DNA from 3 places in the Vibrio algarum genome. Region 3 is predicted to be linked to each of the others. Evidence: predicted binding sites of a transcription regulator. Region 3 holds the regulator's gene; each other region holds the start of a gene.
What was found. The regulator PurR, encoded in region 3, represses purine synthesis genes. The targets are predictions, from matches to a motif close to TNANGNAAACGTTTNCNTNA.

Region 1 (2,274 bases), 1.2 Mb from region 3:
AGAGTCCACTATGAATTCAGGTTTTTCATCATACAACGTCCAACGTACATAGCTGCCATTCGCTGCCTTTTGCACCCTAATAACAAGTACTGCATCTGAAGAATAACGCACACTTGCTTTGCTTATCGGTGACGTAAAGCCGCCCCATAAATCAGGACCAGATATACTCGTAACATCTTCGATATCACCAACAGGAATCGTGATCGGCAAACCACGTAAATCTGAAAATATTTTAATTTGATTTAGAGCGCTGCTATCTGTGTAATCCCACAATATTTCGCGGCCATATTGCCCTTCTTGAATCACCCAAACAACTAAGTTTGATCTAATGTCAGACCAATACGGAAGCTCCGCTTGTCCTAACAAAGACTGAATTTGAGGTGGGTTAAAAACCATTTTTATACTTTTCTGACCTAATTGCTCTCCATAAGAGATCTGAGAAAGATAATTACCGCTTCTATTAAGCACTTTTTTAATCACGGGGCTATTTATGGCGTTCTTATCACCAGATGCCCGAACAATGACTTGCTTCAAACCTTCTGCTTTTGCGAGTTTTTCAGCATCAGCTTTACTCTCATCTAAAACTACTTCTGAACTGAACACATCAACCTTTACTGATGCATGAAGAGGTAAAGAGAGTATTCCTATGAACAAAACAACTAAATAGCGCATGCTGACCCTAAATTAAATGAGTAGTGAATAAATGAAGTTAAGCCGCTCTAGTATAACGAGAAAGACGAACACTACCAAGTTAACTCACGAGAACCTTGTTTGGCTCAATTTCAACGGCTATTTATTACAGGGGTATATTGGAAAATCTCAGCAATTTATAGCCATTTTTTTGATCTAAACCGCGAGGCAAACGATTGCATAAATGATAGAATCCTGCGAATTTTGTTTAACTAACTATTTCGGATGGAATCATGACTAACGTACTTATGGGCGCACAAATGCTATTTGTTGCATTTGGAGCACTTGTTCTTGTACCTCTATTAACCGGGTTAGACCCCAACGTTGCACTGTTTGGTGCTGGCGTCGGCACCCTTATTTTTCAACTTGTCACTAAACGCTCAGTTCCCATTTTTTTAGCCTCTTCTTTTGCGTTTATTGCTCCAATTATGTACGGGGTTCAAACATGGGGTATTGCGGGCACAATGAGCGGTCTTATGGCTGCTGGTGTTATGTATATTATTTTGGGTGCGGTCATTAAAGCTAAAGGTGTCGAGATCATCCATAAGCTGCTTCCACCGGTCGTTGTGGGTCCAGTAATAATGGTCATTGGCTTAGGCTTGGCTCCAGTTGCCGTTAATATGGCATTGGGCAGAACAGGCGATGGTACTCAATTAGTGGATGCTGACGCAGCGTTATGGATCTCTAGCTTATCGTTATTGTCCGTTATTGGCATTAGCGTATTTGCAAAAGGCTTTATGAAGTTGCTGCCTATTTTTGGTGGTATCTTTGTTGGGTATGCTGTAAGTTTGATGTTTGGTGTTGTCGATTTTAGCCCTGTAACAGAAGCTGCTTGGATTTCATTACCTAACTTTGTTGCACCTGAATTCAACATTAATGCCATCTTATTCATGATTCCAGTTGCGATTGCACCTGCCGTTGAACACGTGGGCGACATGCTGGCAATCTCAAATGTTACAGGTAAAGACTACCTTAAAAAACCAGGCCTTCATCGCACAATAATGGGCGATGGCATTGCGACGATGGCAGCATCTATGGTTGGTGCTCCACCAAACACAACTTATAGTGAAGTTACAGGTGCCGTTATGCTCACCAAGGCTTATAACCCTGTGATCATGACTTGGGCTGCTGTTACCGCTATCGTTCTTGCTTTAGTTGGTAAACTAGGTGCAATTCTACAAACGATTCCTATGCCTGTTATGGGTGGTATCATGATCCTTCTGTTCGGTTCTATCGCTACCGTAGGTTTGAATACTCTTATTAAGAATAACGTCGATTTACATAAGTCACGCAACCTAGCGATTGTTGCAGTGACATTAGTGTTCGGTATTGGTGGCATGGCTTTCGGTATCGGTGAATTCAGCCTTCAAGGTGTAAGCCTTTGTGGTATCGTGGCAATCATTCTTAACTTAGTCCTACCACATGATCTTGGTGAAAACCACGTAGTGGATAATGCTCAAATAGAAGATGAAGCCTAGTTTTTCAAATAAACTGTGATGACACTTTGCTAAAAATATCGGTATACCGAAACGAAAAAAGGTTGCGTGAAATACGCAACCTTTTTTCATTTAACTCTCACTATAA
Region 2 (2,274 bases), 1.1 Mb from region 3:
CGCGAACATGAAAGGCTCTTGGGCTGGCGCAATGGGTCAGAGCCAGTTTATGCCTAGCTCCTTTGTTAACTATGCTGTAGATGGTAATGGTGACGGTAAAAAGGACATTTGGAATACTAAGGCTGATGTTTTTGCATCGGCTGCTAATTATCTAAAAAGTCATGGTTGGAATGATACCTATACATGGGGGCGGCAGGTTAAAGTTCCGGAAGGTTTGCCTTCTAGTTTACAAGGTCGACAACAAGAAAAGGCAAAGACACTGCAACAGTGGAATGGTCTTGGGGTTCGAAGGCTTAATGGTGCAGCACTGCCTAAAACCAGTGAAGATATTGATGCTTGGTTAATCGCCCCTGATGATGAAGGCGGTCGAGCTTATTTGGTATACGAAAATTATCAAGTATTGATGAAGTGGAACCGATCATACTACTTCGGTTTGGCTGTGAGCCATTTAGCGGATCAAATCAGATAAGTCTGTTTGGGGATGTCGTACTCTAGCTATAAAAAACATCGTTATTTCTATATTTAGAAATAACGATGTTTTAAAGATACTTTTTATAAACAAATAGGTTCTATTCTTATTAGTCCTTTTTGTATTGTTCGCAAGCAATCATTGTATTTTCGATTAAGCTAGCAACAGTCATAGGGCCTACGCCACCAGGAACCGGCGTAATGAAACTCGCTCTTGTCTTAGCAACGTCATATTCCACATCACCAGCCAGTTTACCATTTTCCAATCGGTTGATGCCTACATCAACGACGATAGCTCCCTCTTTAATCCAATTGCCGGGGATAAAGTTAGCCTTACCTACCGCAACAACAACAACATCAGCTTGTCGAACAAACGATTCTAAATCTTTGGTAAAACGGTGGCAGGTTGTGGTTGTACACCCGGCGAGTAACAATTCTAGCGTCATAGGGCGGCCAACAATATTAGACGCGCCCACTATTACGGCGTGCTTGCCTCTCATCTCAATATTATACCGGTCCAAAAGGGTAATGATTCCTTTCGGTGTGCAAGAACGAAGCTTAGGGATACGCTGTGCTAGTCGACCTACATTATATGGGTGGAACCCATCAACATCTTTTTCTGGAAGAATTTGCTCAAGTACTTTCGTACTATCAATACCTGCCGGGAGAGGCAATTGAACCAAAATACCGTCTATTTCGTCATCATTGTTGAGTTGTTCAACCAAATCTAATAATTCTTGTTCTTTTGCTGTTGCAGGCAAATCAAATGACTTAGAGACAAAACCGACCTCATCACAAGCTCGACGCTTGCTACCGACATATACTTGAGATGCAGGGTCTTCGCCTACCAATACCACGGCTAAGCCTGGTGCGCGTAATCCTGCTTCGGTACGAGCTTTAACACGAGCCCCAACTTCTGAGCGAACGGTCTGAGATATTAACTTTCCATCGATATTTTGAGCAGTCATAAGATCCCTTGATCTGATTAATAATAGAGCGTGCGCATTGTCGCAAAAATTTGCATCGAGGTCTATTGCGCAAACGATTGCCTAGTTGATATTTCAACGTATTGAGTTTTTTTGCTCACTTGAAACATAATGTTGGATAAAGGCATTGACCTGAGCAAGTTCTTTCGTATAATTCACAACCTCAACGCTCCGTTAGCTCAGCTGGATAGAGCACCCGCCTTCTAAGCGGGTGGCCGCAGGTTCGAATCCTGCACGGAGCGCCATATTTTGAAAAAGCCGTAGCAGGTTAATACCGCTACGGCTTTTTTGGTTTTGTCGTTTTTGGCTATAGCCGTGCTAGTATAAACGCCGACAGCATGTTTGTGCCCTAATATATACCACGTCAGTAATTGCAAGTTGAGGTCAAATATCACAGCATGAATGTTTTAGTGAAAATAAAGAAAGAGTGGTTTCTTGTTGGGATGATTGTGGCAATTGCAATGGCAACAGTTACTTCCGAATTTGGACGTTCGGGCGGTGTAATCCATTTGGATCAACTAACTGGCATTGGTGTTGCTATCGTGTTTTTCTTACATGGTCTAGGGTTATCACCACAAGCGATTAAAGCGGGTATTACTAACTGGCGTCTGCACGTTTTTATCCAGATGGCGACGTTCGTTGTTTATCCTATCTTGTGGGTCATCTTTGGCGAAACATTCCTAGCTTACATGCCAGCAGCACTGGCCTTTGGTTTTTGTTACCTGCTTGTTCTACCAAGTACCATTTCATCTTCAGTAACGATGACCAGTGTCGGGAAAGGTAACGTGTCAGGTGCTATTTTTAATGCGTCTCTTTCGAG
Region 3 (2,274 bases):
CCATATTTCTAAGCTGACTAACTGATTCGATACCTACTTTTTTCAACATTCGTTCGGTCCCTAAACGAAGGTTAGGCAGATCTTTTAGTCGAGTTGGTTTATCTTCAGAGCTTGACTCTTTCTCTTCACGAGCCGACTTTAGAGCAACTTGCGCGATGTTTAGTATATCTTCACTGTTGTCCCACAAAGAGTCTGGAAGAGAAAAGTATTTAGTAACAACAGGAAACCCACGTTTTTTGTATACGTAGGGTTGATAGATTTCGTTTTTAAACTGTTCTTCAAGAGGTTTACAACTGCGTATATGCAGTGCGTTGTTAACGACTAGAGCAAACATTGCGTCATCGACAAAAATACCGAATCCGCCAAACATCGAGCGAGATTTTACCTTGCCAAATTTTTCAAACAGTTTTAATGAGTTTTTAAGTACTGGTTTATCCATTTTTTCAAATCTCAGGTTAAAATTGCATCAACCAATTCAGAACCGAGAAATTAACAAAAATCAGAGATGATATGTCAGAGAATAGTGAGAACTCATGACAAATTTGCTAATCGGTCTTCGGTAACCCCGCTACCTTTTTATTTTCTATTTGAAAAGAGAAAATAACTTGAGGCCGGAAGCTTTGCGTCCCATCTTTTCAGATGGTTTGCCCTGATCGTGACATGTTTAATATATGTAAAGTTTGGACAAAGATCACCAAAATAAGCGCCCAGTGTGATGGTGATCTCATTTATTTGACGTGATTATGCATTATTAGACACTAATTATTCACACGTATGCTAAGAGCGCTATAGCGCGTAGTTACTGTCTAATATTTTTGACGCTTTCTCGAATCATCAATTCCGGATGCATCTCGAAAATGCGCCTTTCATGTTCTTTATCTTTAATTCTGCTTAATAATATTTCGAATGCTGTCTTACCGACACGTCGTTTAGGCTGATGAATCGTGGTCAACGGAGGAGAGAAATATTCTGCTAAATCGATGTTATCGTAGCCAATAATAGAAATATCCTCTGGTATGCGAATACCGTTTTGCTGAAGTCTACTCATCATTCCCAAAGCCATAGTGTCATTAAAACAGAATATGGCGGTTGGTTTTTTCTCCATAGCAATGATTTTGTCCGCCGTTTCTACAGCGGTATCACATTCAAAGTTCCCTTCGAATATATTTTCTTCGCTGAAGGGAATGTTGCTCTCAGCTAACGCGCGCTTATACCCTTCGAGTCTTTCTAGACATAATGTTTTGTCTAGATGGCCACTCAAACAGGCGATATCGGTATGACCATTTTCAATCAGGTATTTGGTGGCTAAATATCCGCCTTCTTCAGAGTTGTCGATGATTTTGTCTTTTGACTGCTCTGACAATGATTCACCTTGCCCCCAATCCATAAATACTTTTGGGATATCAACGTGAGAGTCAAGCATCTCTTGCAATTCGCTGGTTAGGTCAGAACACATTACAAAAATACCATCGACCCGTTTTTCCGCAAGCATGCGGATATAGTCACGTTGTTTCTCGTAAATACCGCCGGTATTACAAAGAATTAACGTATAACCTTGTCGGTAACAGTAACTTTCGACACCATTGATAACTTCAGCGAGAAATGGGTTAGTCGATTGAGTTACCAACATGCCGATGGTTTTTGTAGAATTACACTTTAAGCTGCGAGCAACGGCGCTGGGTGCATAGTTCAACTCTTTAACCGCGTCATTAACCTTTTGCTGTGTAGCTTCAGCGACAAAGCGAGTTTTATTAATAACGTGAGACACTGTAGTAGTGGATACGCCAGCGATGCGAGCGACATCTTTAATCGTTGCCATTTAGGTTGTCCTATTTTTCGAAGGCTGAAGCGATAACGCGCTTACTGAAAATAAACAGTTAGGAGTCTTGGTCAGCTTAATGCGTAATAAACACAAAAGCCGCTATTAAGCATAGCGGCTATTAATAAGTTTTACTCGAAAGTATGTTATCAATTTTATAGCTAAATAACTTTCTAAACAATGATAGAAATACAGTATTAAGACTTACTACTCAGATTTAGGGCTTAGTATCCATATTTTTACACTGTTGTTCACTCTCCAGCTAAGTAGCTGCGATCGAGATTACAGAAGTTCACGAGTACTTCGGTAACGCTAGAGTAAAAACCGAATTCATCGAGTTTTATGCATTTTTCGCTAAACTGAGGAAGCCAACTGAGAAGGTAGCTCTCGATAAACTCTTTCTGCTCCAAGAGCGCTTCGTTAATGTGGTCGAGTTTTTCTAATTCGTTCGACCT

Region 1: the regulator PurR is predicted to act here: its motif matches at 855-874, upstream of PGX00_RS13365 (uracil-xanthine permease family protein).
Region 2: the regulator PurR is predicted to act here: its motif matches at 1,502-1,521, upstream of folD (bifunctional methylenetetrahydrofolate dehydrogenase/methenyltetrahydrofolate cyclohydrolase FolD).

The regions. Positions count from the first base shown of each region.
Region 1 covers NZ_JAQLOI010000001.1:2,871,379-2,873,652, forward strand. The annotation lists gene PGX00_RS13360 (DUF2066 domain-containing protein) at 1-672, opposite strand, end outside; gene PGX00_RS13365 (uracil-xanthine permease family protein) at 924-2,168, shown strand; gene trpB (tryptophan synthase subunit beta) at 2,269-2,274, opposite strand, start outside.
Region 2 covers NZ_JAQLOI010000001.1:2,784,024-2,786,297, reverse strand. The annotation lists partial or broken gene PGX00_RS12920 (lytic murein transglycosylase) at 1-469, shown strand, start outside; gene folD (bifunctional methylenetetrahydrofolate dehydrogenase/methenyltetrahydrofolate cyclohydrolase FolD) at 579-1,436, opposite strand; tRNA gene PGX00_RS12910 (tRNA-Arg) at 1,623-1,699, shown strand; gene PGX00_RS12905 (bile acid:sodium symporter family protein) at 1,853-2,274, shown strand, end outside.
Region 3 covers NZ_JAQLOI010000001.1:1,675,848-1,678,121, forward strand. The annotation lists gene PGX00_RS08015 (TfoX/Sxy family DNA transformation protein) at 1-439, opposite strand, end outside; cyclic di-GMP riboswitch class I at 556-659, opposite strand; gene purR (HTH-type transcriptional repressor PurR) at 800-1,819, opposite strand; gene torD (molecular chaperone TorD) at 2,071-2,274, opposite strand, start outside.